3 regions of the Meiothermus ruber DSM 1279 genome follow, and region 3 is predicted to be linked to each of the others. Evidence: riboswitches for the same ligand, from Rfam matches in the RefSeq annotation. Region 3 holds a riboswitch; each other region holds the start of a gene.

What was found. A riboswitch is a leader RNA that binds a small molecule or an ion and turns the genes downstream of it on or off. The one in region 3 is predicted to bind S-adenosylmethionine.
Region 1: linked by a shared signal. The riboswitch ahead of cysC (adenylyl-sulfate kinase) and the one ahead of MRUB_RS02440 (O-acetylhomoserine aminocarboxypropyltransferase/cysteine synthase family protein) in region 3 are both predicted to bind S-adenosylmethionine.
Region 2: linked by a shared signal. The riboswitch ahead of MRUB_RS08660 (O-acetylhomoserine aminocarboxypropyltransferase/cysteine synthase family protein) and the one ahead of MRUB_RS02440 (O-acetylhomoserine aminocarboxypropyltransferase/cysteine synthase family protein) in region 3 are both predicted to bind S-adenosylmethionine.

What each region holds. Positions count from the first base shown of each region.
Region 1 covers NC_013946.1:835,367-845,753, reverse strand. Annotated here, with positions in the region: partial or broken gene MRUB_RS16330 (transposase) at 1-81, shown strand, start outside; gene MRUB_RS04355 (HD domain-containing protein) at 253-891, shown strand; gene MRUB_RS04350 (single-stranded-DNA-specific exonuclease RecJ) at 886-2,820, opposite strand; gene MRUB_RS04345 (LapA family protein) at 2,920-3,231, opposite strand; SAM riboswitch class I at 3,369-3,489, shown strand; gene cysC (adenylyl-sulfate kinase) at 3,493-4,134, shown strand; gene MRUB_RS04335 (phosphoadenylyl-sulfate reductase) at 4,131-4,796, shown strand; gene sat (sulfate adenylyltransferase) at 4,807-5,976, shown strand; gene MRUB_RS04325 (sulfite exporter TauE/SafE family protein) at 6,040-6,789, shown strand; gene MRUB_RS04320 (precorrin-2 dehydrogenase/sirohydrochlorin ferrochelatase family protein) at 6,793-7,470, shown strand; gene cobA (uroporphyrinogen-III C-methyltransferase) at 7,467-8,207, shown strand; gene MRUB_RS04310 (NADPH-dependent assimilatory sulfite reductase hemoprotein subunit) at 8,191-9,891, shown strand; gene hisA (1-(5-phosphoribosyl)-5-[(5-phosphoribosylamino)methylideneamino]imidazole-4-carboxamide isomerase) at 9,963-10,387, opposite strand, start outside.
Region 2 covers NC_013946.1:1,755,747-1,766,133, forward strand. Annotated here, with positions in the region: gene rpoB (DNA-directed RNA polymerase subunit beta) at 1-2,898, opposite strand, end outside; gene serS (serine--tRNA ligase) at 3,200-4,474, opposite strand; gene gatC (Asp-tRNA(Asn)/Glu-tRNA(Gln) amidotransferase subunit GatC) at 4,503-4,790, opposite strand; SAM riboswitch class I at 4,914-5,031, shown strand; gene MRUB_RS08660 (O-acetylhomoserine aminocarboxypropyltransferase/cysteine synthase family protein) at 5,279-6,571, shown strand; gene metX (homoserine O-acetyltransferase MetX) at 6,610-7,749, shown strand; gene gcvP (aminomethyl-transferring glycine dehydrogenase) at 7,983-10,387, opposite strand, start outside.
Region 3 covers NC_013946.1:460,535-470,921, reverse strand. Annotated here, with positions in the region: gene metF (methylenetetrahydrofolate reductase [NAD(P)H]) at 1-492, opposite strand, end outside; gene MRUB_RS02440 (O-acetylhomoserine aminocarboxypropyltransferase/cysteine synthase family protein) at 482-1,750, opposite strand; SAM riboswitch class I at 1,795-1,943, opposite strand; gene MRUB_RS02435 (DHH family phosphoesterase) at 2,111-3,088, opposite strand; gene aroA (3-phosphoshikimate 1-carboxyvinyltransferase) at 3,224-4,504, shown strand; gene cmk ((d)CMP kinase) at 4,552-5,175, shown strand; gene MRUB_RS02420 (2-oxo acid dehydrogenase subunit E2) at 5,225-6,520, opposite strand; gene aceE (pyruvate dehydrogenase (acetyl-transferring), homodimeric type) at 6,556-9,279, opposite strand; gene MRUB_RS02410 (hypothetical protein) at 9,491-10,165, opposite strand; gene trmB (tRNA (guanine(46)-N(7))-methyltransferase TrmB) at 10,209-10,387, shown strand, end outside.

The DNA.
Region 1 (10,387 bases), 370 kb from region 3:
GCGCAGGTGAGCCTGATTCTGCTGGTGCACAACCTCATTCGGAGTCATCTGCTGCTCAGGATGGCAGGGGTGGAGGTGTGAGTATCAGGTAGCACACGCAGGAATAAATCCACCCACCCCGACTGACGGGCCTCCCGCTTATAGGCATTTCGATCGGCTTGAATCCTTCACCTCTGACCGGGCCTGGCGGTAAAGGATTCCAGGCCGTTCATTCGTGCTATGCTGCATTTTGTTGGCTCGTCGGAAGACAGCATGAGGCGTGAATTTCAGCTATCGAACGGGGGCCGCCAGCGGCTGATAGGTCGCTGGAATGCCCTGTGCAGCTCGCTTGGGCTTGATCCCGACCAGCATTTTTCCGTACTGGACGACCTGCTCATCCGGTATACCGAGCCCCAGCGGTACTACCACAACCTGGCCCACCTCGACGCCCTGCTAGCACTCCTGCCAGCCCAGCCGCACCTCGAGCTTGCGGTCTGGTTCCACGACGCGGTCTACGACCCCACCCGCACCGATAACGAGCCGCAAAGCGCCCGCCTGGCCGAACAAAGCCTCCAGCGCCTGGGGGTGGCCCCAGCGCTCATCCAGCGGGTGGTGGGCCTTATTCTTGCCACACAGCACCACCGCTCAGACGACCTCGAGACCGCGCTTTTTTTGGATGCAGATCTTGCCATCCTGGGGGCCGAGGCCCGAACCTATCGGGCCTATGCTCGAGCCATTCGGCTGGAGTACGCCTGGCTGCCAGAGGCCCTGTTCAAAGAGCGGCGGGCTATGGTGATTCGCCAGTTTCTCTCGCGTGAGCGCATCTATCAGACCGCGGGGTTTGCCGGGCTGGAGCAGCCCGCCCGCAACAACCTGCAAGGTGAGCTGGCAGCGCTGGTTCGGCCCTCATAAAGCCTGCCAGTAACGCTCGAGGCTCTCCGCCAACTGCGCCGCCAGCCCCAGGCGGTAGGCTGTAGCCACCCGGCGGCCCAGCGCCTGCACCAGCGGATCGGGCGCGGCCTCCAGAGCCCGCAGGGCCTTCTCCGAAAGGGCGATGTAAACCCGCCGGGGGTGGGCCGGCTGGGTCGGCAGGCTGAACCAGTACTCGGCCTCTTCGGGCTTCACCACTAAGGCCCCCCGCTCGATAAACCAGCCGGCCCCCTCGGGGTGCACATACACCCTGGCGGCCTGGGCAATGGCCTGGCGCACCGCCTCGGCCAATGGCAGTGGAATAGCCCACCCCGATGGCGGGGCGGCCGTTAGTGGCCGGTAGGCCTGGGCCCTCAGCTCGATGCTCTGTTCGCCGTTCCAGCGGTTCAGCGCCAGCCCCGCGGCCAGCTCGAGGGCCTCGGGCAGGCGCTCGCCGTTGTCGCGCCACTTTACAACCCGAACCCCGTTCAAACGGAACGATAGGTGCTTGCCCTCGCCCATGGTGCGCACATATTCCGGCCTGCCTTGGGTATAAAACAACGGTTCGGGGTTGCCCTCACCCAGGGGTTCTAGCAATTGTAAGGCTCGGTGCAGCTCGTCTAAGTCTTCCCCATCCAGCCATCCGTCCAGCACAATCTCGGGTTCTGGCACCGGGAACTGCGCTGCATAGCGGTGGATGGCCTCGGTAAAGGCCGGGATCTGGCTTTCTCGAATGGCAAACCCCGCCGCTTGGGCGTGGCCCCCAAAGCGCTCGAGGTAGGCCCTGGCGGACTGCAAAGCCCCCACCGCGCTGATACCGGGTGTGGAGCGCACCGACCCCTTGCCCTCGGCGATGATAAACACCGGCTTGTAGTAGCGCTCGAGCACCCGGCTGGCCACAATGCCCATCACCCCAGGGTGCCCTTCGGCATCGTGGATGACCAACGCCGGATGGGTGGGGTCAAGGGTGGGCCAGATGCGTTCCAGCATGGCCTCTTCGATGCGCTGCCGCTGCACATTGAGCTGGGTTAGGCGCTCCGCCAGGACACCGGCTTGCAAAACATCCTGAGTGGTGAGGAGTTCCAGGGCGATCCCGGCCTGCCCCAGCCTCGAGGCCGCATTAATGCGGGGCGCGATGCGAAAGGCAATCTCGCTGGCGCTGAATTCCTGGCAGTGTTCCGCTGCCAGTACTTTGAGGCCCAGGTTGGCGGAGTCGCGCAGGCGGCGCAACCCCTCCTGAACCAGGGCCCGATTAAAGCCCTGCAAAGGGGCCACGTCGGCCACCGTACCAATTGCGGCCAGGTCGGCGTACTCTAAGGGTGGATCCCGGCCCAGCAGTTCGTACACCTGCCACAGCAGCAAGAAGGCCACCCCCGAACCGGTGGGGTGCGCCTGGCCTTGCAGCCCGGGCGAGAGGGCCGGGTGCACCACCAGGCCCGGCGGCGGCGCAGCGCCCGGCGAATGGTGATCGGTGACCAGCACCGAGACCCCATTCTCGACCAGCGCGCGCAGCTCGGCATGGTTGGTGATACCGCAGTCTACCGTGATGAACAGGTCGCAGGCCTCGAGGTGCTCCGGCACCCGATCCATCAGCACCCCGTAGCCCTCCTCCAGGCGGTGGGGGATAAAGGCATGGATCTCGGCGCCCAGCCTCTCCAAACCGTTCAGCAGCAGCGCCGTGCCGGTCAAGCCGTCGGCGTCGTAATCGCCGTGAACCCGGATGCGCTCGCGTTTTTCCAAAGCTTCAATGATGCGCAAAGCCGCCTGCTTGAGGCCATCGATGGGAAGGCATACCAGGGGGGGCTCGAGGTCTTCTTTTCGCCGAAACCCCCGGTTCCAGAAGACCGCCGCCGCCAGCGGGGGTATACCCAGTTGCTCAATTAATGGTCGAAGTTCGGCCACATGGGGCCATTCACGGAGTCTCCACTTCATCCAGATCTCCACCACACCCGATCCACCCGGCGCCCCCAGGTTACAGGCAGGATGGGCCTCTGTCTCTTCCCATCGGGGGGGCTTGCTGGCTGCTTCTACTCAAGCTGTCCGATCCGGGATGACCGGGGTTTCTTCGGGGTGTTGTTTTTTGAGGGCCTCGAGCTCACCCCTGGCCTGGCGCAATTCCAGGTTGCGCTGGCGCAAGACGGCCTGGGCCCTTATCCAGCCGGTCAAGACGTATAGGCCCATCACCACCAGACCCAGCCCAAAAGCCCCCACCCACAACAGGCTCAGGTGAACCAGGCCCCAGGGCGTGCCGATCATCAACCCAGGCTGCAGCGCATACAGAACCCAGGCCACCGCGGCTACCCCCAGCACCACCGCGAAGGCCAGCGCACTCAGAACTTTCATACTTAGAAGTCTACCGCAGTTCTGAGTGAGAAAAGCGCCCAGGCTTGCGCAGACCATCGCTCGGTTAGTTTACAAAAGTTGTAACTTATGCTAGCCTACCCTTCACCAGGCGGCCGTGCCTGGTATCAAGGCTCTAGGCCTTATCCAGAGCAGCGGACAGGGCAACTGCCCGACGGGAACGGCCCGATGAAGCTGCGGCAACCTGCCAAAGGCAAGGTGCCAATTCCGGCCCGGCCTCTGCGCCGGGAAAGATAAGGGGGTTTGAATATCTTGGAAAAGTCGAGCACCATCTCCTCAATCCACACAGGTTATTCCGCTCCAGCCAGCAGCAAGATATCCAAAGGGCAGCGCCGCCAACCATCCCTTTCGCCAGGGGTTGTAATCTGGTTCACCGGTCTTTCCGGCGCCGGTAAAACCACCCTGGCCCGGGCCCTCGAGGTGCTCCTGTACGAAGCCGGATACCCGGTGGAGCATCTCGATGGCGATGCGGTGCGGGAGCACTTATCGAAAGGCCTGGGTTTTAGCCGGGAAGACCGCGACACCAACATCCGCCGCATCGGCTATGTGGCCAACCTGCTGGCTAAACATGGGGTTCTGGTGCTGGTAAGCGCCATCAGCCCCTACCGTTCCACCCGTGAAGCCGTGCTGGCCGAAGCCCCCAGAAAGCTCGAGGTCTACGTGGACGCCCCCCTGAAGGTGCTGATTCAAAGGGACGTGAAGGGCCTGTACGCCCGGGCCCTGCGCGGTGAAATACCGCACTTTACCGGAATTTCAGACCCGTACGAGCCCCCTTTGAACCCCGACCTGCACCTGCGCACCGATCAGATGAGCCTGCAGGAGTGCCTCAGCCGCCTGCTGGCGGCCCTGGCCCCTTTTGGCGTTGAGGAGGTACCCAAACGGTGATCCCTGAACACTGGAACCCCCAAACCCCGCCCCTCGAGGTCATCCAGTGGGCCCTGGAGCATTACCCCGACCTTATCATCACCAGCGCCTTCAACCTCAATGGGGTGGTGCTGCTCGAGCTGGCCGCACAGGCCGGCTATACCGGTGAGGTGGTGTTTGTAGACACCGGCTATCATTTCCCGGAGACCCTCGAGACCCGCGACCGTCTGTCGGCCCGTTATACGCAGATGCGCTTTGTAACCCTCAGCGCTGGGCTCCCGCCCGACCCCTGGGGACAGGAGCGCTTCCGCAGCGACCCCGACGGCTGCTGCAACGCGCGCAAAGTAGCCCCCCTACGCGCCTATCTCTCACAAAAGAATCCTTCGGCGCTGCTAAACGCCCGCAGCCGGGATCAGGCCTCCACCCGCCAAGGGCTGGATTTTCTCGAGCCCGGCCAGCGGTTGCGCATCAATCCGCTGGCCTACTGGCATCGCGCCCAGCTCGAGGCCTTTGCTCAAAAGCACCAACTTTTCGTTAACCCTCTGTACTGGTCGGGGTTTCTCAGCATCGGCTGCTGGCCCTGCACCCGCGCCGTGCGCCCCGGTGAGGAGGCCCGGGCTGGTCGCTGGTCAGGCCGGGGCAAAACCGAGTGCGGCCTGTGGCAGGGTGAACAAGCCTTGTAGGAGTTTTTTTATGGCTGAAAAACTTACAAATGTTGTAAACTTACCATCACCACACGGCGGAACGCTGGTTGAGCGCATACTGCAGGCCGACCCTCGAGAATACGAGCACCTCCCAGCCCTCGAGCTGGACGCACAGGGCTACGCTGACCTCGAGCTGATCGCCACCGGGGTCTACTCGCCCCTGCAAGGGTTCATGGGGGAGGCCGATTACCAACGCGTGCTGGAGGAAATGCGGCTGTCCAACGGCCTGCCCTGGAGCATTCCCATCACCCTGGCAGTCTCGCGCTCGCAAGCCGCCCTGTACCGCCAGCGTGTGCGCCTGGTCTGGCATGGGAGAACGGTAGGCTTGCTCGAGGTAGAAGAGCGGTATCAACCCGACAAAAGACAGGAGGCCCTGGCGATCTACCGCACCGCCGACCCCGCCCACCCCGGGGTGGCCGCCCTGCTGGCTCGAGGCGAGGTGTACCTGGCCGGGGGCGTGTATTTGTTACACCTGGATCGGGGGCCGTTTCCCGAGCACCACCACACCCCCCGGGAGACCCGGCAAATTTTTGCGCAACGGGGCTGGAAAACGGTGGTCGCTTTTCAAACCCGCAACCCCATCCACCGGGCCCACGAATACCTGCACAAAGTAGCCCTGGAGCAGCTCGACGGGCTGTTCCTCAACCCCCTGGTCGGCGCCACCAAGTCCGACGACATCCCGGCTTCTGTGCGCATGCAGGCTTATAAGGTGCTCCTGGAACATTACTACCCCAAAGAGCGGGTTCTGCTGGGGGTCTATCCTGCCGCCATGCGTTACGCGGGGCCCCGTGAAGCCGTTTTACACGCCATCAGCCGGAAAAACTACGGCTGTACCCATTTCATTGTGGGCCGCGACCATGCGGGCGTCGGCCAGTACTACGGCCCGTATGAAGCCCAGGAAATTTTCTCGGCCTTCGAGCCCGAGGAAATCGGCATACAAATAGTCAAGTTTGAGCATTCTTTCTACTGCCAGGCCTGCCACGCCATCGTCACGCCCCGCACCTGCCCCCACGACAGCAAACACCACCTGGTGCTCTCCGGCACCCGCGTGCGCGAGCTGCTACGCGCAGGGGCGCCTTTACCCGCCGAGTTCACCCGACCTGAGGTGGCCGCGGTGTTGCGTTCCGCCTATCAGGCCGAGGCCTTAGAACGTCGCTAGGGCTCTGAGGAGACACCCGGCTTCTCAGGTATCCGGGCAGCTACCAGGCTGGAGGTAAGTTGGATGCTCGAGGTTGTCATAGGCTTCATCATCGCCCTGTGCATCGGCCTGACTGGGGTCGGCGGGGGCACCCTCACCACCCCGCTGCTGATCCTGGCGCTGGGGGTTCCACCCGAAGTCGCTGTTGGCACAGCCCTGCTTTTCTCTATGCTGGCAAAGATTCCCGCTGGGTGGGTTTACTGGCAAAAGCAAGGGGTTAATTGGCAAGCCCTGCGCCTGTTGTTAGCTGGCGGTATTCCGGCCGCTGTAGCCGGCAGCCTGCTGCTACACTCCTTCAAGGTGCATAAAGAGGCGGTGCTGGCCGGCATAGGTCTGATTATTTTGTCGGTAGCGGTCATCAACCTGGCGATCACCCTTAGAAAGCTATCTCCCCGACCCCTAGCCCCCCAGTGGATTGTGGTCGTCGCCGCCTTCATTGGTCTGGAGGTGGGTTTTTCCTCGGCAGGGGCCGGGGCTCTGGGCACTTTACTGCTGATGAGCGGAACCCGCCTGGCCCCCAGGGAAATAGTGGGTACAGATCTCTGGTTTGGCCTTGGGCTATCTGCTTTGGCCGGTGGGCTGCACGCAGCGCTGGGTCAGACCGACTGGCTACTGCTAACCAAGCTGGCCTGCGGCGGTTGGATCGGCTCCTTGCTGGGGGCCTGGCTGGGCCAGCGGGTCAACCAGCGGCCTTTCCGCATAGGGCTTTTGCTCTGGCTTATGCTGATCGGTTCACACCTGATTCTACGAGGCATACCCGCCCTGGCGAGGTGAGATGTGTATCCAGTAATGCTCAATCTGCAAGGCAAAAAAGTGCTCTTCATCGGGGGTGGCCTGGAGACTGCCAGCAAGGTGCAAAAACTCCTGGAACAGGGGGCCTGGGTTCGGCTGGTCTCTCCCCTGTACCACCCCGAGCTAGCCCAGGCCCTCCATCAAGGGCTGCTCGAGTGGCAGCAGCGCAGCTACACCTACGGGGATCTGGCCGGCTTCACGCTGTGCTTTTCCCATCCGGTAGACCCCAGCCTCAATTCAATCATCGCCCAGGAGGCAAGGGAGCGCGGCGTCTGGCTCAACGCGGTCGACGACCCCGCCCACTGCGACTTCATCCTGCCCTCGGTACACCGCCAGGGCGATCTGGTGCTGGCCGTCTCTACCAGCGGCGTTGCACCCGCACTGGCTGTGCGCATCAGGGAGCGCCTGGCCGCCGAGTATGGCCCCGAGTATGCCGAGTACTTAGAGCTGCTGCGCTCTTTCCGCCCCCTGGTCAAAGAGGCCTACCCCCATAGTTTTGAGGCCCGTAAAGCCGCCTGGTATCGCATGATTGACAGTGAGGCACTGGATTTGGTTTTCCTGGGCGAGCGGGAGCGGGCTCGAGCGGTTCTCTTACAATCGCTGTACAGTCCAACCTCCCCCTCCCCAGATGGGCACGCCGCCCCCTGGCAGGAGGTGGTATGAGCCCGGTTTATCTGGTGGGGGCAGGGCCCGGCAGCGCCGATCTCCTGACCCTGCGCGCCGCACGGGTGTTGCAGGAAGCGGAGGTGGTTCTCTACGACCGCCTGGTAAGCCCGGAGGTGCTGGCCTTGGTCAACCCCCGGGCCCAGCGCATCTATGTGGGCAAAACCAAGGGTGAGCAGGATAAGCAACAACAGATTTTGCACCTGCTCCTGTCCCACGCGCGGGCCGGACGCAAGGTCGTGCGGCTCAAAGGGGGGGATCCCATGGTTTTTGGGCGTGGGGCCGAAGAATGGCTCCATCTAGCCCAGGCAGGCCTTCCGGTCGAGCTGGTGCCCGGCCTCAGTTCTGCGGTGGCTTTGCCGGGGCTATGGGGCATCCCCCTTACCATGCGGGGCCTGGCCAGCGGCTTTGCGGTCATCTCCGGGCAGATGCAAGAAGGGGCCGTGCCCAACCTGGCCGCTTACGCGCAGGTAGATACCCTGGTCATCCTCATGGGCGTCGAGCGGCGCGTAGAGCTGGCTCGAGCCCTCCTCCAGGCTGGACGACCACCTCGAGAACCGGCTGCGTTCATCGAAAACGGAACCACCCCCAGCGAACGCCTTTTGCTCACAGATCTGCAGGCCATCGCCCAGGGACGCGTGGAAGTGCAGGCCCCTGCGGTCTGGATACAGGGATCCGTGGTAGGGGTTCAGCAAAAGCTGCGCAAAACAAAGGAGGAGTATGTCGTCGCAGTCTAAAGTCTCCAAGGTAGAAAGCATCAAGCTGGCCAGTCGCAACCTGCGCGGGCCGGTGGATCTCGAGCTCAACAACCCCAGCGACCATTTCAGCGAAGAAGGCTACCAGATTCTCAAGTTTCATGGCATCTATCAGCAAGACGACCGCGATGTGCGCAAGGCCCGCAAAGCCCAGGGTCTGGGGCCCGATTACTCTTTTATGATCCGGGTAGCCATCCCCGGCGGTGTGCTGCAACCCGAGCAGTATCTAGCCCTAGACCGTCTGGCAGACCAGCTCGGAAACGCCACTTTACGCATCACCACCCGCCAGGCCATTCAGTTTCACGGGGTGCGCAAAGGGGGGCTGAAACCCCTGATTCAAGTGCTTAATCAGCATCTCCTGACCAGCCTATCGGCCTGTGGGGATGTGGTGCGCAATGTGGTGGCCTGCCCCGCTCCCTTTTCCGATCGTCAAAGAGCCGAGATATCGCAGTATGCCAAAGCCCTGTCCGACCGACTCAAGCCCAGGAGCCGCGCCTACTACGAAATCTGGCTGGATGGCGAAAAAGCCGCCAGCTTAGAAGAAGTCGAACCCCTGTACGGCCAGGCCTATCTCCCGCGCAAGTTTAAGATTGCTTTTGCTTTCCCTGGCGACAATTGCGTGGACGTCTATACCCAGGATATCGGCATAGTGCCCTGGCTGGAAAAGGATGAGCTAAAAGGGTTTACCCTCCTAGTGGGCGGCGGGCTGGGACAGAGCCACGGAGCCAAGGATACACATCCGGTACTGGCAAAACCCCTCACCACCATCAAACCCGAGCAGCTATTTGAGGTGGTGGAGGCCATTGTCCGGGTTCAGCGCGATCATGGCCGGCGCGATGAGCGCAAACTGGCCCGAATGAAATACCTGGTGGAGGCCTGGGGCCTGGAACGCTTTAAAACCGAGGTTGAACACTATGTGGGCTACAGCCTACCCGAGGCCCAACCCCTTACCTGGCAGTGCGCCGACGACCACCTGGGCTGGCACGAGCAGGGCAATGGGCAGCTCTTCTTCGGACTTTTTGTGGAAAACGGGCGGGTTAAAGACCACCTTCGCGTGGCCATCCGCGAGGTGGTCAAGCGCCTCAACCCAGAAATACGCCTTACCCCCCAGCAAAACATTCTGTTCACCAACATCCAGCCAGGCGATCAAGCGACCCTCGAGGCCATCCTGCGTGAACACGGTGTAGAACTACCCGGGCGCATTCCCCTGGTGGTGCAGCAAGCTATGGCCTGCCCGGCCTTACCCACCTGCGGCCTGGCCATTACCGAAAGCGAGCGGGTGATGCCCCAGGTGATTCGCGAAATTGACACCCTGCTCTCCAGGCTGGATCTGCAAACCGGCCCCATCCCCCATGTGCGCATGACCGGCTGCCCCAACGGCTGCGCCCGCCCCTATACTGCCGAAATTGGCCTGGTGGGCCGGAGCCTCAACTCGTACACCATCTACCTGGGCGGCAGCCCCCTGGGGGATCGGCTCGGCGAGGTGTACCTGGACAATGTCAAGCGCGAAGACATAGCAGCCCGGCTCGAGCCCGCCCTGATGGCCTACCGGCAACAGCGACGGGAGAATGAGAGCTTCGGTGAGTTTTGCCATCGGGTAGGGATCGAGTTTATACGAGAGCAGATCGGCGCATCGGTAGAGGATCAACCGTCCGCCGCAGGTTGAGGCCTGCCGAGTTGCGCCAGGGCGGGTTTGCGGGATGGTCAGAACAGCACCCGCGCACCTGGCGCAATCTTTTACTTGATCCAGGACGACAGGTTAATCCGCCCTTCGTAAAGGGCCTTGCCGGTAATGGCCCCCTCCACCCCCAGGGCTTGCAATCCCTGTAAATCGGCATCGGAAGCAATCCCACCCCCGGCAATCAGGAAGCCAGGCCAGGCCGCCCGCACCACCCGCACCACCTCGAGATCCAGTCCGGCCAGGGTGCCATCCCGTCGCACATCGGTGTAGATCAGGGTACGAACACCCATCTCCCATATCCGCGGGCCCAGTTCCTGCACCATCAGGCGGGTGCCCTCGGCCCAGCCCGAGACCACCACCTCCAGCCCCCGGGCATCCAGGCTCACCACCACCCGCTCGGGGCCGAACTCATGGAGCATCTGGCCCAGCACCTCCGGGGCCTTTACCGCTATGGTACCCACCACCACCCGGCTGGCCCCCA
Region 2 (10,387 bases), 1.3 Mb from region 3:
CTCCACCTCACTGGCCTCGGCGCTCACCAGCCCCAGCTTGGCAGCCCTGGCCAGCACCTCCCGCTCGCGGTTATCCAGGCCAAAACCAGCCTGGGTGCGGGCCTCCCACTTTTTGTCAAAGGCCTTGCCCAGCAACTGCTTGATCTCTTCCTCCGTAATGCCATCAAATACCGGGGTAATAAACTTCAAGCCCAGCTCGTAACCCGCCAGCCCCAGATGGGTTTCTAGAATCTGGCCCAGGTTCATACGGCTGGGCACACCCAGCGGGTTGAGCACGATGTCCACCGGCGTGCCATCGGGCATGTGCGGCATGTCCTCGGGCGGCAAGATTTTGGAGACCACGCCCTTGTTACCGTGGCGGTTAGCCAGCTTGTCACCCACCTGAAGCTTGCGCTTCTGGGCCACATACACCCGCACCACCTCGCGCACGCCGGGTTTGAGCTCTACGCCAGGGTCACCCCGGCGCAGGCGCAGGGTGCGCACCACGATGCCCCCTTCGCCGGGCGGCACCCGCAGGGAGGTGTCCTTCACATCCCGGGCCTTCTCCCCAAAGATGCTGCGCAGCAGCCGCTCTTCGGGGGTGGGTTCAGTCTCACCCTTGAAGCTGGTGCGGCCCACCAGGATATCCCCGGCCTTGACCTCGGCCCCAATCCGCACCACGCCGTCCTCGTCCAGGTCGCGCAAGGCGGCTTCGGAAAGGTTGGGGATGTCGCGGGTGATGCGCTCAGGACCCAGCTTGGTATCGCGGGCCTCGATCTCGTAGCGCTCGATGTGCACCGAGGTGTAGAAGTCGCGGCGCAGGAGATCTTCGGAGATTACAATCGCGTCTTCGTAGTTGTAGCCATCAAAAGGCATGATGGCTAGCAGGATGTTTTGCCCCAAGGCCAGGTAGCCCTCTTCGGAGGCCGGGCCGTCGGCCAGCAGATCGCCCTTGCGCACTTTCTGGCCTTTGGAGACTCGAGGTCGCTGGTCGAGGGCCGTGCCCTGGTTCGAACGGACAAAGCGGCGCAGATTGAACTCATAGAGGCCCTTGTCTTCACCCCTGACCAGGATTTTGGAACCGTCCACGTACTCCACCACCCCATCCACAGGGGAATACAGCGAGGTAAGGGAGTCGCGCACCACCCGCTCCTCCACCCCGGTCATCACCACCGGGCTTTGCGCGCGTAGCAGCGGCACCGCCTGGGCCTGCATGTTGGAACCCATCAGGGCGCGGTTGGCGTCGTCGTGCTCGAGGAAAGGAATCAGGTTGGTGTTCACCGAGAAAATCTGCTTGGGTGAAACATCCATGTATTCCACTTCCTCCGGACGCATGACCATTGGCTCGCCCTTCTTGCGCACCACCACCTGCTGGGTATCGAAGTGGCCGTCGGGCTTGAGGGGCGTGTTGGCCTGGGCAATGGCGTAGCGGTCCTCTTCGGTAGCGGTCATGAAGTCAACCTGGTCGGTGACCCGCCCGTTGATCACCTTGCGGTACGGGGTGAGGATAAAGCCCAGGTCGTTGATGCGGCCAAAGGAGGCCAGCGAGGAGATCAGACCGATGTTGGCACCTTCGGGGGTTTCGATGGGGCAGATGCGGCCGTAGTGGGTGCGGTGCACGTCGCGCACGTCAAAGCCGGCCCGCTCGCGGGTCAGGCCGCCCGGCCCCAGGGCGGAGATGCGGCGCTTGTGGCGCAGCTCCGAGAGGGGGTTGGTCTGGTCTTTGAACTGGCTGAGCTGGCTGCGGCCAAAAAACTCGCGGATGGCTGCCACCAGTGGGCGGTTGTTGACCAGCTTGGCCGGGGTGGCGCTTTCGGGGGAACCCAGCAGCATACGCTCGCGCACCCCTCGAGCCAGGCGCGAAAGCCCCACCCGGAACTGGTCGGCCAGCAGCTCGCCCACTGTGCGAATGCGGCGGTTGCCCAGGTGGTCGATGTCGTCGGCCTCGTAGCCGGGCTCCCCGCTTTGCAAGGCGAACAGGTACTTGAGCACCGGCAATAGGGCCTCGTCCTTGAACTCGCCGTTTTCAAAGCGAATTAGCATCCGCCCCGAAAGCTGAATACCCAGCTTCTGTTGGGCTTTATACTTTCCGGCTTCGCCCAGGTCATAGCGGCGCGGGTCAGACAAGAGCGAGTGCAGGTAGGTAATGGCCTTGTCGCGTTTGGGTGGGTCGCCGGGGCGCAGCTCGGTGAAAAGCTTGAGGAGGGCCTCATCCACCCCCATCTCGAGGGCCTTGGTTCCACGGAACTGGGCTTCCAGCAGGCCTGGTAGCAGGTCGGGGTAATCGGCCAGCTCCTTGCTGAGGGTCTCGGCGGTAAAGCCCAGCACCCGCAGCAGCAGGGCCAGGGGGAATTTCTTCTTGTTGACCTTCATCACCACCACCCCGGACTGCTCGAACTCGAGGTCAATCCAGGGGCCGCGCTTGGGCAGGGGAATCACCGAGGCAACGAACCTGCCCGGGCGCGTCTGGTCGGCGGTGAAGTACACCCCCGGCGAGCGGTGGATCTGCGAAACGATAACCCGGTCGGCCCCATTCACGATGAACGAGCCGTCCTGGGTCATGAGGGGCAGGTCGCCCAGAAAGACTTCATCTTCTTTGAGCAGACCGGTGTCCTTGTGCACCAGCAGCAGCTTTGCGTACAACGGCGCCTGGTAGGTGAGGTCTTTTTCCCGGCACTCGTCCTGGTCGAAGGGGGGTTCGCCCAGGCGGTACTCGAGAAAATCCAGCACCAGCCCCCGCCCCTTCTCACCCTCCTCGATCGGGAAGGTCTCCTTAAAGGCCGCTTGCAGGCCGATGTTTTCCCGCTTGGAGGGGGGTACGTTGGCCTGTAAGGCTTTGGTAAACGAATCAACCTGAATCTCGGTGAGGGGTGGAAGGGGAATGACTTCGTTAATCTTGCCGTACCGCTCTATCTTCATCAAAACACCTCTTAACCCATGGGCTCTGGCTGCACGCAGGCGGTGCAGCTACGGCTTGCTTGGGGTCGCTGGGGGTTTTCGTAAGCTAACAGGGTTCTTCCGCAGGCGAATACTCCCTGCGGCGGCTGGCTCTTACGCTGTTTGTGGGTCACACTCGAGGTGCAGGCCACAAAACACAAACGTTAGTGTAGCACAACTACACGTAAAGGCACAATACACGCACCCCACCATTCGGCTCTATAGCCAGGATTGTAACACAGCATGAGGTGTTTGAGGAGAACCGCCCCGCAGATTGACCTGCCTACAACGCCGAGGGCTCGAGCTTCTCCTTGCCGAAATAGGGCTGCACAGCCCTGGGAACATTCACGGTGCCATCCTCGTTCTGGTGGTTTTCCAGCAGCATCACTAAAATCCTGGGGGTGGCCAGGGCGGTGTTATTGAGCGTGTAGGCGTAGTGTATTTTGCCGCGCTCGTCGCGGTAACGCAGGCCGGCCCGCCGGGCCTGCCAGTCGAGCAAAGCCGAGCAGGAATGGGTCTCGCGGTAGCGGTTTTCACTGGGCACCCAGGTCTCGAGGTCTACCTGGCGGTATTTGCCCAGTCCCATATCCCCTGTGGATACCTCGATCACCCGGTAGGGCAGCTCGAGGGCCTGCAGAATGCCCTCGGAGATTGAAAGCATGGTCTCAAACCAGCGATTCGATTCGTCCAAATCGGCTTTACACAGCACGTACTGCTCCACCTTATTGAACTGGTGAACGCGCATCAGGCCCCGCACATCCCTTCCGGCGGAGCCGGCCTCGCTGCGAAAACAGGGCGAGAGCGCACAGTAGGTCTTAGGAAGTTCTGTCTCCGCGAGGATTTCCCCAGCGTGCAGGTAGTTCAGCAGCACCTCGGCGGTACCCGCCAGGTAGACCTCCCCCCCATCCACCGCGTAGACCTGGTCGCGGGCAGCAGGAAACTGTCCGTGGGCATAAAGCGCCTCCTCTTTGGTCAGGCTGGGCACGCTCATCGGCGTGAAGCCGGCCTGGATCATCCGGTCGAGGGCAAACCGCAGCAGGGCCTGCTCGTAGACCATCAGATCGCCCTTAAGGATGTAAGAACGTGAGCCGGAGACCTTAGCGGCACGCTCAAAATCACCCCAGCCGTTCTTTTCCATCAGGGCCACGTGATCCAGCGGTTCAAACAGGAAGGTGCGCGGATTGCCGTGCACCCGCGTCTCGACGTTAAAAGAGTCGTCCGGGCCCACCGGGGCGCCTTCCCAGGGAAGGGTGGGGGTCAGGTAGAGGAGCTGCTTGAGCTGGGCCTCGAGGGTGCGCAACTGGGGCTCGAGCTCGGCCAGCTGGCGGCCAATCTCTTTGCCCCGCTCGATCATGGCGGCCCGCTCTTCCGGCTTAGCCCTGGCCGCTGCCTTGGCGTTGGCGTTGCGTTCGGCCTGTATTTTTTCAATGGTGCGCTTGAGGGTCTGCACCTCCTGGTCGAGTTCGAGCAGTTTGTCGAGCTCGAGGGTAAGACCTTTTTTTTCTATGGCCTGACGAACGGCTTCGGGGTTCTCACGGATGAATTTGATGTCTAGCATAAAAAGTCCAAGGGTGCAAACGCATCGGCTATTCTATAACCCTGGGCACCTTAAATTGGCCCTCGTGCGCTTCTATAGCCACCGACAGGGCTTGTTCCTGTGCGAGCGAGGGGCGAACCTGATCGGCCCGCAGGCGGTTGGTGATCTCCACCGGCCGGGCCATCTCGGGCAGGCCCTCGGTGTTCAGCTCATTCAATTTTTCAAAAAAGCCCACGATCGAGCGCAGCTCGCCCTCGAGCCTGGCCTCTTCCTCCGGTGTAAGAGCAAGCCGCGAAAGCCTGCTCAGATGTTTCACCAGTTCCGGCGTAATCTCCATGCGTGCCATTCTAACGTCCACAAGGCTGGAGGGTACAGCTCGAGGGCTGGGCTTGACATCACAGGGTTGTCTATCTAGACTCACATCTATCCGCGCTGGGGCGCGGCCACAATCAATCAAGTTCTTTTATCCAGAGCGATGGAGGGATCGGCCCTGCGAAGTCGCAGCAACCCACAAAAAGCCTCTGCTCATCACCAGATGGCTTTTTGCAAGGTGCTAATTCCGGCCCGACTGCTGAACGTTGTAGGCACACGATGTTCAAGGCTAGGCATAGCCTGGCAGTTGGGAAAGATAAGAGAAGGGAGCGCACACAAAGTGGCGCAGCGGGATGTCGAAGCCGTACCCCCTTCCAGTCATAAAAGAACGTCTGGTAGGGGGTTTTGCTATAGCAAAACTCCTACCAAGATAGCGCCCCAAATCCCACGCGGATCATTTCCCATCGGAACAGGCGGCCCTGGCCGCCGTCCGCTGGGTGGTAGGAGAGCAGCATGTCGCAAAAACACCGTTTCGAGACCCTGCAACTACACGCCGGCTACAGCCCCGACCCCACCACTGGGGCCCGTCAGGTGCCCATCTACGCCACCACCTCGTATCAGTTCAAGGACGCCGACCACGCCGCCCGGCTCTTTGGGTTGCAGGAGTTCGGCAACATTTATACCCGCATCATGAACCCCACCACCGATGTGCTGGAGAAGCGCATCGCGGCCCTCGAGGGGGGGGTGGCGGCCCTGGCCACCAGCTCGGGCCATGCCGCGCAGTTCCTGGCTATCACCAACATCGCCCAGGCCGGCGATAACTTTGTGTCCACCCCCAACCTCTACGGGGGCAGCATCAACCAGTTCAAAGTGACGCTGCCCCGGCTTGGCATTGAAAGCCGTTTTACCGACAGCGCCGAGAGCGTGGACGATTTCATCCGCCTGACCGACGATAAAACCCGCTTCTGGTACCTGGAGTCGCTGGGCAACCCGGCCCTCAACATCCCCGACTTCGAGCTCATCGCCCAGGCCGCCCAGGAGCGGGGCATCGCCCTGATTGTGGACAACACCTTTGGGCACGGGGGCTATCTCTTCCGCCCCATCGAGTGGGGGGCCAACGTGGTAACCCACTCCGGTACCAAGTGGATTGGGGGGCACGGTGCGGCCATCGCTGGCCTGATTGTGGACGGCGGCAACTTCAACTGGGACAACGGGCGCTACCCCCTGATTACCCAGCCCCAGCCCGGCTACCACGGCCTCGAGCTGCACAAGGCCCTGGGCAACCTGGCCTTCATCATCAAGGCCCGCGTGGACGGCCTGCGCGACCAGGGGCAGTGCCTGGGGCCTTTCGAGGCTTTCTTGCTGCTCCTGGGCCTCGAGACCCTCTCGCTGCGCTCGGAGCGGCACGTGCAGAACACCCTGGCCCTGGCCCACTGGCTGCGTGAGCAGGACGAGGTGGCCTGGGTCAACTACCCCGGCCTGGACGACCACCCCAGTTATGCCAAGGCCCAGAAGTACTTCAAGGGCAGGCCGGGATCGGTGCTTACCTTCGGCCTCAAGGGTGGATACGAGGCCGCCAAGAGCTTCATCAACCGGCTCGAGCTGGTCTCCCACCTGGCCAATGTGGGCGATACCCGCACCCTGGCCATCCACCCCGCCTCCACCACCCACTCCCAGCTATCGCCGGAGGAGCAGGTTCGCGCGGGGGTCAACCCCGAGTTGGTGCGAATTAGCGTGGGGCTGGAGGCCATCGAAGACATCCAAGCCGACCTCAAGCAGGCCCTGCGCTCGAGGGTGGGCGTCTAACCGCCCTGGCGCTTTGCGGTGTAGCGAGGGCGAATAAAATGAGCGATCTGCTTATTCAAGAGGCCTGGGGCGACCATGAAGCCCTGCTGATTAAACCGCCCAAAAGCCGGGGCCGGGTACCACCGCCGGTGCCGGCCCAGGCCCTGGTGGCCGGCGGCTTTCGCCTCGAGTACGGCGGTGTGCTGCCCGAGCTGCGCATGCGCTACGAGACCTACGGCCAGCTCAACTTCGAGCGCAGCAACGCGGTGCTGGTCTTCCACGCCTGGACGGGCTCGGCGCACCTGGCCGGTACCTACACCCAGGAAACCCTGCGCAGCCTGCCCAAATTGGACCAGGCCTTCGGGCCGGATGGCTGGTGGGATGAGCTGGCCGGGCCGGGCCGCATGCTGGATACCGAGAAGTACTTTGTCATCTGCGCCAACCACATCGGCAGTTGCTACGGCTCGACCGGCCCGCTCTCGCAGAATCCCGAGACCGGGCGCCCGTATGGCCCGGAGTTTCCCAAGCTCACCGTGCGCGACCTGGCTCGAGCCCAGGCCAAACTACTGGACTTCCTGGGCATCGAAAAGGTGACCCTGCTGGGCGGCAGCCTGGGGGGCATGGTGGCGCTGGAGTTCGCCCTGCTCTATCCAGACCGTGTGAACAAACTGGTAGTGTTGGCCGCACCGCCGGTGCACAGCCCCTGGGCCCGGGCCTTCAACCGGCTTTCGCGCGAGGCGGTGCTGGCCGACCCCGGCTACCAGGGCGGCTATTACACCGAGCAACCCCTGGGGCTCCAGCTCGGCCGGGCCATTGCCATGCTCTCCTTTCGCTCCCCCGACTCCTTCCGCCTGCGCTGGCAGCAGCACCCCGAGCGGGGGGAAAGCTATGTGCTTTACCAGGGTGAAAAATTTGCCAAGCGCTTCGATGCCAACGCCTACCTCACCCTCTCAGAGGCCATGGACACCCACGATGTGGGGCGCGGGCGCGGGGGCCTCGAGGCAGCGCTGCGCCAGCTAAGGCGCATCCCCAGCCTGTTTGTTGGGATCAACACAGATGTGCTCTATACCGCCCAGGAAGTTCGCGAGATGGCTGCTCTGAGCGGTGGCATCTACCGTGAAATTCACAGCCCGCACGGACACGATGCCTTTCTAATCGAAACCGACCAGGTCGAGCGCATTCTGGGCGACTTCCTGTAGCACCGCGTTTTCCGGCCTCACGCCAGCCCACAAGGAATACGCTTCATACCTGTACCACCGGACGCAGGCAAAGGTAAAGATCGGTGGTATCGTTTGGCCTTGTCAGAGTGAGCGATACCACCAAAACACGCATCAAAGATCACTGGTCGGGGCAACCCACCCCAAGCAATAGCGGATTGTTCGGGCCTGCCCTAGCCAGCGTAAAAACCCCGTGCTGGAGATTGCCGGGCTACTCAGGACGCGTATTCCTCCACCGGCGGACAGGAACAAACGATGTTGCGATCGCCGTAGACATTATCCACCCGGTTCACCGGGCTCCAGTACTTATCCATGGCCGACTGACCGGCAGGGAAGCAGCCCTGGGCCCGGGTGTATTTGCGGTTCCAGTTCTCATCGGCCAGATCCAGCACGGTGTGGGGGGCGTGGCGCAGGGGGCTTTCCTCGGCGGTGAGTTCGCCCCGCTCGATCTGGGCGATTTCCTGGCGGATGGCGATCATGGCGTTGATAAAGCGATCGAGTTCGTGCTTCGACTCCGACTCGGTCGGCTCGACCATCAGGGTTCCGGCCACCGGAAAGCTCATGGTGGGGGCATGAAAGCCAAAGTCAATCAGGCGCTTGGCAATGTCTTCGGCGGTGATGTCGCAGCGGGCCTTGAAGGCCCGGGGGTCGAGGATGCACTCGTGGGCCACCCGGCCTTTTTCGTTTTTGTAGAGCACCGGAAAGTAGGGCTCGAGCCGGCTGGCAATGTAGTTGGCGTTCAGGATGGCCACCTCGGTGGCCCGCTTGAGCCCCTCGCTGCCCATCATCCAGATGTAGGCGAACGATATGGGCAGAATTGAGGCGGAGCCGTAGGGGGCCGCCGCCACCGGCCCCACCGGAGCCGTCCCACCGTCGAGCACGGGGTGCCCCGGCAGGAAAGGGGCCAGGTGGGCCTTGACCGCGATGGGGCCCATCCCCGGCCCGCCCCCACCGTGAGGAATGGCGAAGGTCTTGTGCAGGTTGAGGTGCGAAACATCGGCCCCGTAGTGGCCAGGTTTGGCCAGCCCCACCTGGGCGTTGAGGTTGGCCCCGTCCAGGTAGACCTGCCCTCCGTAGCGGTGCACGATTTCGCACAGCTCGCGTATCTTCTCCTCAAACACCCCGTGGGTAGAGGGGTAGGTAACCATCACCGCCGCCAGTCTGTCGGCGTGCTGCTTTGCTTTGGCCTCGAGGTCGTTCAGATCCACGTAGCCCTGCGCATCGCAGGCCACCACCACCACCTCCATCCCGGCCATATGGGCCGAGGCCGGGTTGGTGCCGTGGGCCGAGGAAGGAATCAAACAGACGTTGCGGTGCCCCTCACCCCTCGAGCGGTGGTAGGCCCGGATAGCCAGCAGCCCGGCATACTCGCCCTGGGCCCCGGAGTTGGGCTGGAGCGATACCGCGTCGTAGCCGGTGATTTCACACAGCCAGCGGCTCAGGGTTTCGAAGAGCTCGTGGTAGCCCTGGGCCTGCTCGGCGGGTGCAAAGGGGTGCAAATTGGCGAACTCGGGCCAGCTAATGGGAATCATCTCGGCCGCGGCGTTGAGCTTCATGGTGCAGGAGCCCAGGGGAATCATGGCGCGGTCGAGCGCCAGGTCGCGGTCGGCCAGGCGGCGCATGTAGCGCATCAACTCGGTTTCGGAGTGGTAGCGGTTGAAGACCGGGTGGGTCAGGTAGGGGCTGGTGCGCTGCAAGGCAGCCGGTAGGTGATTTTCGGGGACAAAGTCCTGGTACCGGAAGTCGCCCCCAAAGGCCTGCCAGACCGCCTCGATGACCTCGGGGGTGGTGGTCTCGTCGAGGGCGATGCCGATGTGGGCCTCGTCCACTTTGCGCAGGTTGATGCGGCGGCGGCGGGCCTCGGCCAAAATTTCCTCTACCCGGCCCTCGGCCCGGATGGTCAGGGTATCGAAGAAGTGGGCATTGACCCGCTCAAAACCCAGGCGCTTCAGGCCCGCGGCCAGCACCGCGGTTTTGTCGTGCACGCTCTGGGCAATCTCGCGCAGGCCTTCGGGCCCGTGGTAGACCGCGTACATCGAGGCAATCACCGCCAGCAACACCTGCGCGGTGCAGATGTTGGAGGTGGCCTTTTCGCGGCGGATGTGCTGCTCGCGGGTCTGGAGGGTCAGGCGGTAGGCCCGGTTGCCCCTCGAGTCGATCGAAACCCCCACCAGTCGCCCGGGCAGGGCCCGCTTGAGGGCGTCCCTGATCGCCATGTAGCCGGCGTGGGGCCCGCCGTAGCCCATGGGAACCCCAAAGCGCTGGGCCGAGCCCACCGCGATATCGGCCCCCAGCTCGCCGGGCGGGGTGAGCAGGGTCAGGGCCAACAGATCGGCGGCCACCACTGCCAGCCCGCCAGCCGCCTTAACCCGCTCGATGGGGCCACGCAGGTCGCGGATCTGGCCGAGGGTATCGGGGTACTGAAAGATAGCCCCAAACAGCCCCTCCGGGTTCAGGTCGGTCTCGGGGTCGCCCACCACCAGCTGCCAGCCCAGGGGTTCGGCCCGGGTCTGCAAAACCGCCAGCGTCTGGGGGTGCACGTTCCTGTCCACAAAAAAGGCCGTGCGCGGGGCTTTGCAACTTCGCTGGGCCACCGCCATGGCCTCGGCCGCCGCCGTGG
Region 3 (10,387 bases):
GCGCAGGTCGGCCTCGAGGCTCACCGCCTCTATGTGTCCCTCGGGGTAGGCGCCCCCGGCCACTGTGAAGCGGTCGCCAAACTCGGCCCGGATCAGGGCCACGAGTTCGGCGGCGTAGCGGAATCCCCCAGCCACCGGCTGGAATTCCCGTGCCCCTTGGGGGGGGTCGCCCCGCAGCGCCATGATGTTCTCCACCCCCGCCCGGGCATACTCGTGCAGCCGGGCCAGCAGCTCTTCGCGGGTGCTGCCCACGCAGGTCAGGTGGGCCATGGCCGGAAGCCCCACCTCGTTCTGGATGCGGGCGGCCCACTCGGCGGTTTTGTTGCGCTCGCTGCCCCCGGCCCCATAGGTGATGGAGACAAAGGCGGGCTTCAGGGGCTTTAGCTCGTGCAGGGTGCGGAACAACGCGGCCTCGCCCCGGGGGGTTTTGGGCGGGAAGAACTCGAAGGAGAAAAGCGGCTTCCCGCTTTGCAGCAGGGTGCTAACCTTCATGGCCCACCTGCTCCACACTGGCCAACGCCTCCAGGAGCATCTGCTGAATGTCCTGGGGGCTCTCGAGGCCCACCGAAAGGCGGATGGTCTCCGGGCCCACCCCCGCCGCCCGGCGGGCCGCCTCGGGGATGCGGCTGTGGGTGGTGGTCCAGGGGTGCACCGCCAGGGTGCGGGCATCCCCCACGTTGGGCGCCTGGATGATCTTCAGGTTGGCAAGGAAGCGGCTGGCCCCCTCGAGCCCCCCCCGGATGCCAAAGGTCAGGATGCTGCCAAACCCCCCGCGCAGGTACTGGGTGGCCCGGGGGTGGGCTGGGTCGGTGGGCAGGCCGGGGTAGCGCACCCAGGCCACCTGGGGCTGGGACTCGAGCCAGCGGGCCAGGGTCAGCGCGGTCTGGCTGGCCCGCTCGATGCGCAGGGCCACTGTCTCCAGGCCCTGAAAAAGCAAATAGGCGTTGAAGGGCGAGAGCACCATCCCGCCCAGCGAGAGCCCCAGCTGGCGCACCCGCTCCAGAAAACACCGCGCCCCAAACTGCTCCCAGGGGATCTTGCCCTGGGCATCGGGGCTGGTGAACTGCGGGTAATGCTGCCAGAGGGCGGTTTCCCGCGAGAGCACCGCCCCGCCCAGAATCGAGCCATGGCCGCTGGCCCACTTGGTCAGGCTGTGCACCACCACGTGTGCCCCGTGCTCCAGGGGGCGGGCCAGGGCCCCCACCGCGCCAAAGGTGTTGTCCACCACCAGGGCCACCCGGTGGGCCTCGCACAGCTCAGCCAGCCCTTGCAGGTCGGGGAGCTCGAGCGAGGGGTTGCCCAGCACCTCCACAAAAACCGCCCGGGTCTTCTCGTTCAGGGCTGCCTGCACCGCCGCCACCTCGGGCGCCACAAAGTGCACCCGCACCCCCATCAGGCCGAAGACCTGGTTCAACAGCCCCACCGTACCGCCAAACAAACCGGGACTGGCCACCACCTCGTCGCCCGCGCGCACCAAGGCCAGCAGACCGGCAAAGCTGGCGGCCTGCCCCGAGGCCAGGCAGACCGCCCCCAAAGCCCCTTCCAGGGCAGTGAGACGGGCCTCGAGGGCCGCCACTGTGGGGTTCTGGAGGCGGGTATAGGTGTAGCCCTGGTTGGTGGCAAACTTATGCGCGCCGTCCTCCAGGTCGGCGAAACCATAGGCCGCCGTCGCGTAGATCGGCACGCCCACCGCGTTATGGGGATCTTGTTGGGGAAGCCCACTCAAAACAGCCAGACTGGAAAAATCCATCTACCCTCCTTCAGTCCTGCTCGAAGAAGGGCTTTTTTTCCCTTCTTCCATCTTTCCCCTGGTGCCTTTGCTGTGCCTAGCGACACCGGGGCGGATTTGGCACCAAGCGCGGGGGTTTCTCGGTAATGGGCGATTGCCCCCGCAGGTTGCCGCAGCTTCATCGGGCCGTTCCCTCCGCTGCTCTGGATAGAAGAACTGCTTACCCTGGGCGGGTAAGGTTCTATGCAATGGTATGGGCTGGAAGGGTCATCGTCAAGATAAGTACAGGAGCAAACAGCCGCATCGGACTGCGGCTGTTGAAGCCTTCGCGCGTTGCGCAGGGCCGGTTCAGTCTACGAGCAGCTTCTCCAAAGGGCCGTGCTACAGGTAGCCCGCCCGCCGGAGCTCTTCCTCCACCGCCGCCAGCACCCTGGGGTAGGCCTCTTCCAGGGTCAGACCGCGCAGGGTGGCCCCTGCCGCCGGCACGTGGCCCCCGCCGCCCAGCTTGACCGCCACCGCCTGGGCCGAGACCCCGCCGCGGCTGCGGATGCTGATCTTCACGCCTTCCTCGCGCTCGCGCAAAAAAACCGCAATCTGGCTGCCTTCGGCGTAGCGGATGATGCCCACAAAGTCGTCGGAGTCTTCCACGTTAATCCCGCTGGGCATATGGGCCGTCACCAGCAGGCCTCCAAAGTGGAACCCCACCGTGGAAAGCACCGCCCCCATCACCTTGAAGTAGCTCACCGGGCGCCACTGCAATCGGTCGGTGAGCTCAGCCAGCCGCACCCCATACCCCACCAGCTCGGCGGCGGTGTGCAGCACCTCGGGGGTGGTGTTGGCAAAGCGAAAGTTGCCGGTATCGGTAATCAGGCCGGTGAGCACCGGGGTGGCAATTTCGGGCGTCCAGGTGACCCCCAGCGCGTCAATCAGATCCTTGACAATCTGGGCGGTGGCAGCCTTGGAGGGATCCACCACCGAAAGGTAGCCAAAGCGCGGGTTGGTGCCGTGGTGGTCAATGTTGATCACGAATCCCTCCACCGGCGCGCCCGCCACCCGGCTGGGCTCCGCCGAGTCCAGCACCACTAGGGTGGCCCCCTCCGGCACGTGCTGGATGGGGTCGCTGTACTCGTCTTCCCGCACCAAAAACCGCAGAAACCGCGGAGGGTCGGCAATCCAGGTCACTTTCTTGTCCAGGGCTTGCAGGGCTCGAAAGAGCCCCAGCGACGAGCCTATGGCGTCGCCATCGGGGTCTACGTGCGAGACCACGATGATGGGGCCCTCGAGTTCCCGCAGGGTGTCGGCCACGGTTCGAATCTTCTCCCAGTAACGGGGCTCAGGGGCGTTGTGTGCATCATCCATGACACCCCACTATAACGGCAAATCACCCAGCCAAGTGAGTATGCTATTCGCCAACCCCCTCCTCGCAGCGGAAAAAATCAATGCCCCAAGACCTCGGGCCGGTTGCGCGTACAGGCTATAATCCCGGTTGGACTTATGGAACGGCTCATCCCCCCCACCCCCTCCCTCAAGGGCACCCTCCGGGTTCCCGGCGACAAGTCGGTCACGCACCGCGGCCTCATGCTGGGCGCGCTGGCCCAGGGCGAAAGCACGCTTTACTACCCGCTCAAGGCCGGCGACACCCTCTCCACCGCCCAGGTAATGCGCCAGCTTGGGGCCGAAATTACCGAGCAGGGCCAGCACTTTCACATCAAAGGGGTGGGCCTTCGGCTCAAAGAACCCGGCGACGTGCTCGACTGTGGCAACGCCGGCACCCTGATGCGGCTGGTGGCCGGGCTTTTGTCAGGGCAGGAAACATTCGCGGTACTCACCGGCGATGCCTCGCTCCGGCGGCGGCCCATGGGCCGGGTGACCCTCCCCTTGCGGCAGATGGGCGCCCGCATCGAAGGCCGCGAGAACGGCCAGCTAGCCCCCCTGGCCATCCGGGGCGGCGGGCTGCGGGGCATCCACTACGAGCTGCCGGTGGCCAGTGCCCAGGTCAAGAGTGCCCTGCTGCTGGCCGGGCTCTTTGCCGAGGAAGACACCGAGGTGGTAGAACCCGCCCCCACCCGCGACCACACCGAGCGGGTCTTCAGGCACTACGGCCTGCCCATCGAGGTGGAAGGCCGCCTGATCCGCACCCGCCGGGCCGAGCCCTTTGCCGCCAAAGACCTCACCGTGCCCGGCGATTTCAGCAGCGCGGCCTTTTTTATCGTGGCCGCCCTGATCACCCCCGATTCGGAGGTGACCTTGGAGGGCGTGGGCCTCAACCCCACCCGCACCGGGCTGCTGACGGTGCTCAAAGAGATGGGGGCCGACCTGAGCTGGGAAGTGACCGAAGGGCAGGACGGCGAGCCGGTGGGCTGGATCCGGGCCCGCTCCTCCCAGCTCCGGGGTGTAGTGGTGGATCCCCAGCTCATCCCGCTGATGGTGGACGAGGTGCCCATCCTGGCAGCGGCGGCGGCCTGGGCCGCGGGCGAGACCTATATTCCGGGCCTCGAGGAACTGCGGGTCAAGGAGTCCGACCGGGTAGCGGCCATCGCCAAAAACCTGCAAAACCTGGGCGTTCCGGTCGAGGCCGGCCCCGACTGGCTGCGGATTCGCGGCGGCCACGTGGCGGGGGGCGGTCTGGTTGAGCCCTTCCACGACCATCGCATCGCCATGGCTTTTGCGGTGTGTGGCCTGCCCAAAGGGGTCACGGTGCAGGACGCCGAGTGGGCCAGCATCAGCTTCCCAAGCTTCTGGGAAGACCTGGAACGGCTCGCAGGTAAAAAGTAAGGATTTTGGCCTTGAGCGCAGCACGAGACCAGCAACCCCACAAGCGCATGACAGAGATCATCACCATAGATGGCCCCTCCGCCTCGGGCAAGACCAGCGTGGCCCAGCGGGTCGCCCAGCACCTGGGCATTCCCTACATCTCCAGCGGCCTGTTGTACCGGGCGGTGGCCCTGATGTGCTTGCTCGAGAACGTTTCTGCCGAGGAGGTAGAGACACGCTTGGCGAAGCACCGCCTCGAGCTCCAGCCCACCCCCACCCAGAACCTGGTTTTCCTGGACGGCCGCGAGGTGAGCAAGGCTTTGCACAGCCTCGAGGTAGACCAGATTGTCTCAGCGGTAGCCGTGCGCCCGGCCATCCGGGAATACGTCAACCAGGTGCTGCGCCAGATTCCGCCCCCTTTCGTGGTGGACGGGCGCGACATGGGCAGCGCGGTGTTTCCCCAGGCCCGCTACAAGTTCTACCTCACCGCCAGCCCCGAGGTACGGGCCCAGCGCCGCGTTCCCGAGCGGGGCGCCGCCTTCGACACCGTGCTGACCGAAATCATCCGGCGCGACGAGGCCGATAAGCGCCAGAGCGACCCGGCCAGGGACGCCATCATCCTGGACACCAGCCACCTCGACCTGGATGGGGTGGTGCAGAGGGTGCTCGAGCACATCCACCCCCTTTCCTAGCTGAAAGGGAGGGTCGGCTGGAGCCGACCCTCCCACCCAAAGCTAAAGGTTAGCCCTCAAACCCTAGCAAGAAGGGATCTTCCAGCAGCTCGGCCACAAAGCGGCAGAAACGAGCCGCGTCGGCCCCGTCAATCAGGCGGTGGTCGTAGGAGAGCGAGAAGGGCATGATGTTCCTGGGTTCAAACACGCCCTTTTCGGCGCTCCAGACCGGCTCCATGCTGCTGCGCGAGACGCCCATAATAGCCACCTCAGGCCAGTTGACGATGGGGGTAAAGCCCGTACCGCCAATACCGCCTAGGTTGGAGATGGTGAAGGTAGCCCCTTGCATCTCCTCCGGGGTTAGCTTGCGCTCGCGGGCTTTGGCGGCAATCTCGCCCAGCTCTTTAGCCAGGGCAATCACCCCCTTCTTGTCCACGTCGCGCACCACCGGCACCAGCAGGCCCGTGGGGGTGTCCACCGCCACACCGATATGGATGTAGTCCTTGTAGATGATTTCGTTGCTCGCCGTATCAATCGAGGCGTTGAACTTGGGGAACTGCTTGAGGGCCGCCGCAGCAATTTTGAGCAGGATGGCGGTCATGGTAACCTTGGCGCCCCGCTGCTCGGCCCTGGGGGCCATCCGCTTGCGCAGGGCCTCCATCTCGGTGATGTCGGCCCGGTCGAAATGGGTCACCATGGGGATGGTGCTCCAGGCCTGGGCCATGCTGCGCACGGTGGCCCGGCGAACCCCCGACATGGCCTCGCGGCGCACCGGCCCAAACTTGCTAAAGTCGGGCAGGGCAGGCGCGCTGGAGGGTTGCGGCGCTGCGGTGGTTGGAGCTTCCCCCGCCGCGAAACGCTTGAGGTCGTTCTCCGAGATGCGGTAGGCCGGGCCGCTGCCCACCACCTCCATCAGGTTGATGCCCATCTCCCGCGCCAGCCTGCGCACGCTGGGGGCCGCCGGAATCAGCCTGCGCTGGCCCGCCGGCGCCGCCGAAGCCGGCGGCCTGGGTGCGGCTGCGGGAGCGGATGGGGTGGCCGCGGGCGCCGGGGTCGGGGCAGGGGCCGGTGCGGCCTTTTCCTCTTTGGGTTCTTGTTTCTCTTTGGGTTCCTGCTTCTCTGCGCTGGGCGCGGCATCCCCCAGCACCGCAATTACCTGTCCGCTTTTCACCTCGTCGCCGGGCTTGACCAGAACCTTGGAAACCGTCCCCCCCTCGGAGGCAGGGGCCTCCATCACAGCCTTGTCGGTTTCCAGTTCCAACACCGGCTGCCCTGCCGCAATGGTATCGCCTTCCTTGATCAAGACCCCCACCACCACAGCGGAGGTTACGTTATCGCCTAGATCGGGTAGTTTCAATTCAGCCATGTTCGCTCCCGTATATCGCACCAACAAGCTAACTTTTAGCGTTTGTGGGGGTGCTCCCGCTTAGGGTCAATGCCAAGCTTCTTGATGGCCTCGGTAAAGGTGCTGGCACTGACCTTACCCTCGCCGCGCAACGCCGAAAGGGCTGTTATCACCACATGTTTGGCGTCCACTTCGAAGAAGTCGCGCAAAGCCTCGCGGGTTTCGGAACGCCCAAAACCATCGGTGCCAAGGCTGTGGATGGGCCGGTTCAGGTAGCCCGAGAGCAGATCGGGCAGGGCCTTCATGTAGTCCGAGGCCGCCACGATGGGGCCTTCGGTGGGATTCAGGCACTGGGCCACATAGGACAGCCTGGGCTTGCTGCTGGGGTTAAGGCGGTTGGTGCGGGCGGTCTCGAGGGCCTCGTAGTAGAGGGTCTTGTAGCTGGTGGCGCTCCAGATGTCGGCGGCGATGCCATAATCCCGCTCCAGCATCTCCGCTGCTTTGATCACCTCGTTCAGGATGGTGCCGCTGCCCAGGAGCTGCACCCTGGCCTTGGGCTTTTTCAGCTCGCTCTTCTTGAACAAATACAGGCCCTTCAGGATGCCCTGGCGGGTTTCCTCGCGCGGCTCGGGCATGGCCGGCTGGACATAGTTCTCGTTCATCAGGGTGATGTAGTAGAAGATGTCCTCACCGTCCTGGTACATGCGCTTCATCCCATCCTGCAGGATGACCGCCAGCTCGTAGGCGAAAGCCGGGTCGTAGGCCGGCATGTTGGGCACCGGCAGGGCCAGCACGTGGCTGTGGCCGTCCTCGTGCTGCAGGCCCTCGCCGTTCAGGGTGGTGCGGCCCGCGGTAGCCCCCAGCAAGAAGCCTTTGGTGCGCTGATCGGCCGCCGCCCAGACCAGGTCGCCCACCCGCTGGAGGCCAAACATCGAGTAGTAGATGTAAAAGGGGATGGTGGGAATGCCGTGGTGGGCGTAGGCAGTTCCAGCGGCGATGAAGCTGCTCATGGCCCCGGCCTCGTTGATGCCCTCCTGCAGCAGTTGGCCGGTCTCGGACTCACGGTAGACGGTCACGGTGCCGGCGTCCACCGGGGTGTAGAGCTGGCCCTTGGGCGAGTAGATGCCCACCGAGCTGATCACGCCCTCCATGCCAAAGGTACGGGCCTCGTCGGGCACGATGGGCACGATGTATTTGCCCACCTCGGGGTGGCGCACCAGCTTAGTCAGCATGCGCACGAAGGCCATGGTGGTGGAGATTTCGCGCCCGCCGGAGCCTGCCAGGAACTCCTCGAAGAAGGCCAGATCGGGGGTTTTGAGCCGGTATTCGCGCACCCGCCGCTCGGGAATCAGGCCGCCCAGGGCTTTACGGCGCTCGAGCATGTACCTGACCTCCGGCGAATCCTTGCCGGGGTGGTAGAAGGGGGTCTTCTCCAGGTCTTCGTCGGGGATGGGAATGCCCAGGTGATCCCGCGCCTCCCGCAGGTCTTCCAGGGTGAGTTTCTTGACCTGGTGGGCCACGTTCTTGGCCTGAGCGGTGGGCCCCAGGCAGTAGCCCTTGACGGTGCGGGCGATGATGACGGTGGGCGAGCCGCGGTGCTCCACAGCGGCTTTATAGGCGGCGTAGATCTTGCGGTTGTCGTGGCCCCCGCGCGAAAGGGTCAGGCGGTCGAGGTCTTCGTCGCTCAGGCCCTCGATCAGTTTTTTGAGGGCGGGGGTGTTGAAGAACTTCTCGCGCAGCTCCTTACCGCCGTAGGCCGCGTAGCGCTGGCTCTCGCCGTCCACGAGCTGCTCCATGCGCTCGAGCAGCACGCCTTCGGTGTCTTTGGCAAACAGCTCGTCCCAGGCGCTACCCCAGACCACCTTGATCACGTTCCAGCCGTTGCCCCGGTAGACGCTCTCGAGCTCCTGGATGACCTTGGAGTTGCCGCGCACCGGCCCGTCGAGGCGCTGCAGGTTGGCGTTGATCACGAAGATCAGGTTGTCGAGCTCCTCGCTCGCGGCCACCCGCAAAGCCCCCAGGGTTTCGACCTCGTCCTGTTCGCCATCGCCTAAAAAGGCCCAGACCTTGGCGTTGGTCTTGGGTTTGAGGCCCCGGTCTTCCAGGTAGCGCATGAAGCGGGCCTGGTAGATGGCCTGTATGGGCCCCAGACCCATGCTAACGGTGGGGAACTCCCAGTAGTCGGGCATCAGCCAGGGGTGGGGGTAGCTGGAAAGACCCCGGCCCGGCCCGCCCAAAAGTTCGCGGCGGAACTTGCCCAGATCGTCCTCGGTCAGGCGGCCCTCCAGGTAGCTGCGGGCATACACCCCCGGCGACATATGCCCCTGGTAGAAGACCAGGTCGCGGTCGGGGGCGTCGTGCCCACGGAAAAAGTGGTTGAAGCCCATCTCCATCAGCTCGGCGATGCTGGCGTAGGTGGCGATGTGCCCGCCGATACCGTCGGATTTTTTGTTGGCCTGCTGCACAATGGCGATGGTGTTCCAGCGCAGGATATTGGCGATGCGCTGCTCGAGCTCGAGGTCGCCCGGGTAGGGGGGCTGGTGCTCCAGCGAGATGGTGTTTACGTAAGGCGTGTTGACCTTGTCGTGGATGACCACCCCGTTGCGGTAGGCGTAGTTCTCGAGCATCTCCATGAGCTGCGCCACCCGGTCGCGCCCGGCAGTGCGCAGAACGTACTCGAGGCTCTCGCGCCACTCCTGGTTCTCGAGGTCTTCTAGCTTGACCTGCTCCTCAGCAGATAGCTCTGCCCGGGCGGCGATCAGTTCGCGGTCTTCAACCATGGGATACTCCTTCCGGTTCCGGCCAGTCGGTTTTCAGCTTTTGGTGGCGGTTCTTTGTCATCAATCTTACATTACAGCAGATTCCAGGCCGGCCAATCGTAAGGAAGTATGTTTTTTACGGCTCATAAAAAACTTTTACCAAATGATAAATAATGATCTAAGCAAGTCTGTGCCAGACAGGGTTTTTTAGTATTTCACAAAAGCTGGCCCATCACGGCCCAAGCTTGCGTTTCAAGTACAGCAGCAAATCCTCCAGCGCCGTGCGCAAAGCCCGTTGTTCACGCAAAATGGCCTCGATGCGATCCTCAGGGGTGGCCAGGGTGAGGGTTTTGAAGATCATGTTGGTGTTGCCGCAACGCGGGCAGGGCACCGCCGGGGGTGAGCTGGTAGGCGCATAAAAGATGCGGGTGTTGTCGCGTGTGCACAGCATGTATTTGGCCCCCGCGGCCTCCCCGCGCCGGATGGCCTCGGCCAGCTCCTTGGCCTCCTCGGAGGCGTAGCCCAGAAAGAAGTCACCGCCCACTTCTTCGATAGAGGGCAGCACCTCGCGGGTGGCTGTCAGGTCGGCCTTAAGACCCCGGGCCGCTGTCCAGGAGACACCGTTCCACTTAAAGTGGCGCAGGTGGCGCTTGCGGGTCTTGTCTTCTATCTCGACAATCAGGTTGACCTCGGGGTCTTTGGGGTAGTAGTACAGCCGTACCGCCGCCACCCCGCTCAGGGCCGGCTCAGGCGGCATGGTATACGAGAGCGGACCATCGGTTTTGAGACGGCTGTTGTAGCCAACCAGGTTCTGCAAATCGTAGAGGGTCAGGCCGGGGTGTTCAAAATCGCCCTCCAAAAAAGCCCGCACCTTGGCAAAGGCTTGCTCGAGGCCCACATCCACCATAGTTGGCTCGAGTCTACCACCCCTGTGGGTATAATAGCCCCTTGTGTTGATTCGTCTGGGCGAGACCGAGTTTCCCCTGCCCGCGGCACCGCAGGTGCTCGAGGTCGGTTTTGGCGACGGGCGCTTTACCGCTCAGGTGGCCCGCCTGCACCCCCAATGGCGCATCCTGGGGGTGGAGATTTCAGCGGGCTCGGTGGCCCGGGCCCTCAAGCGCTTGCGGCG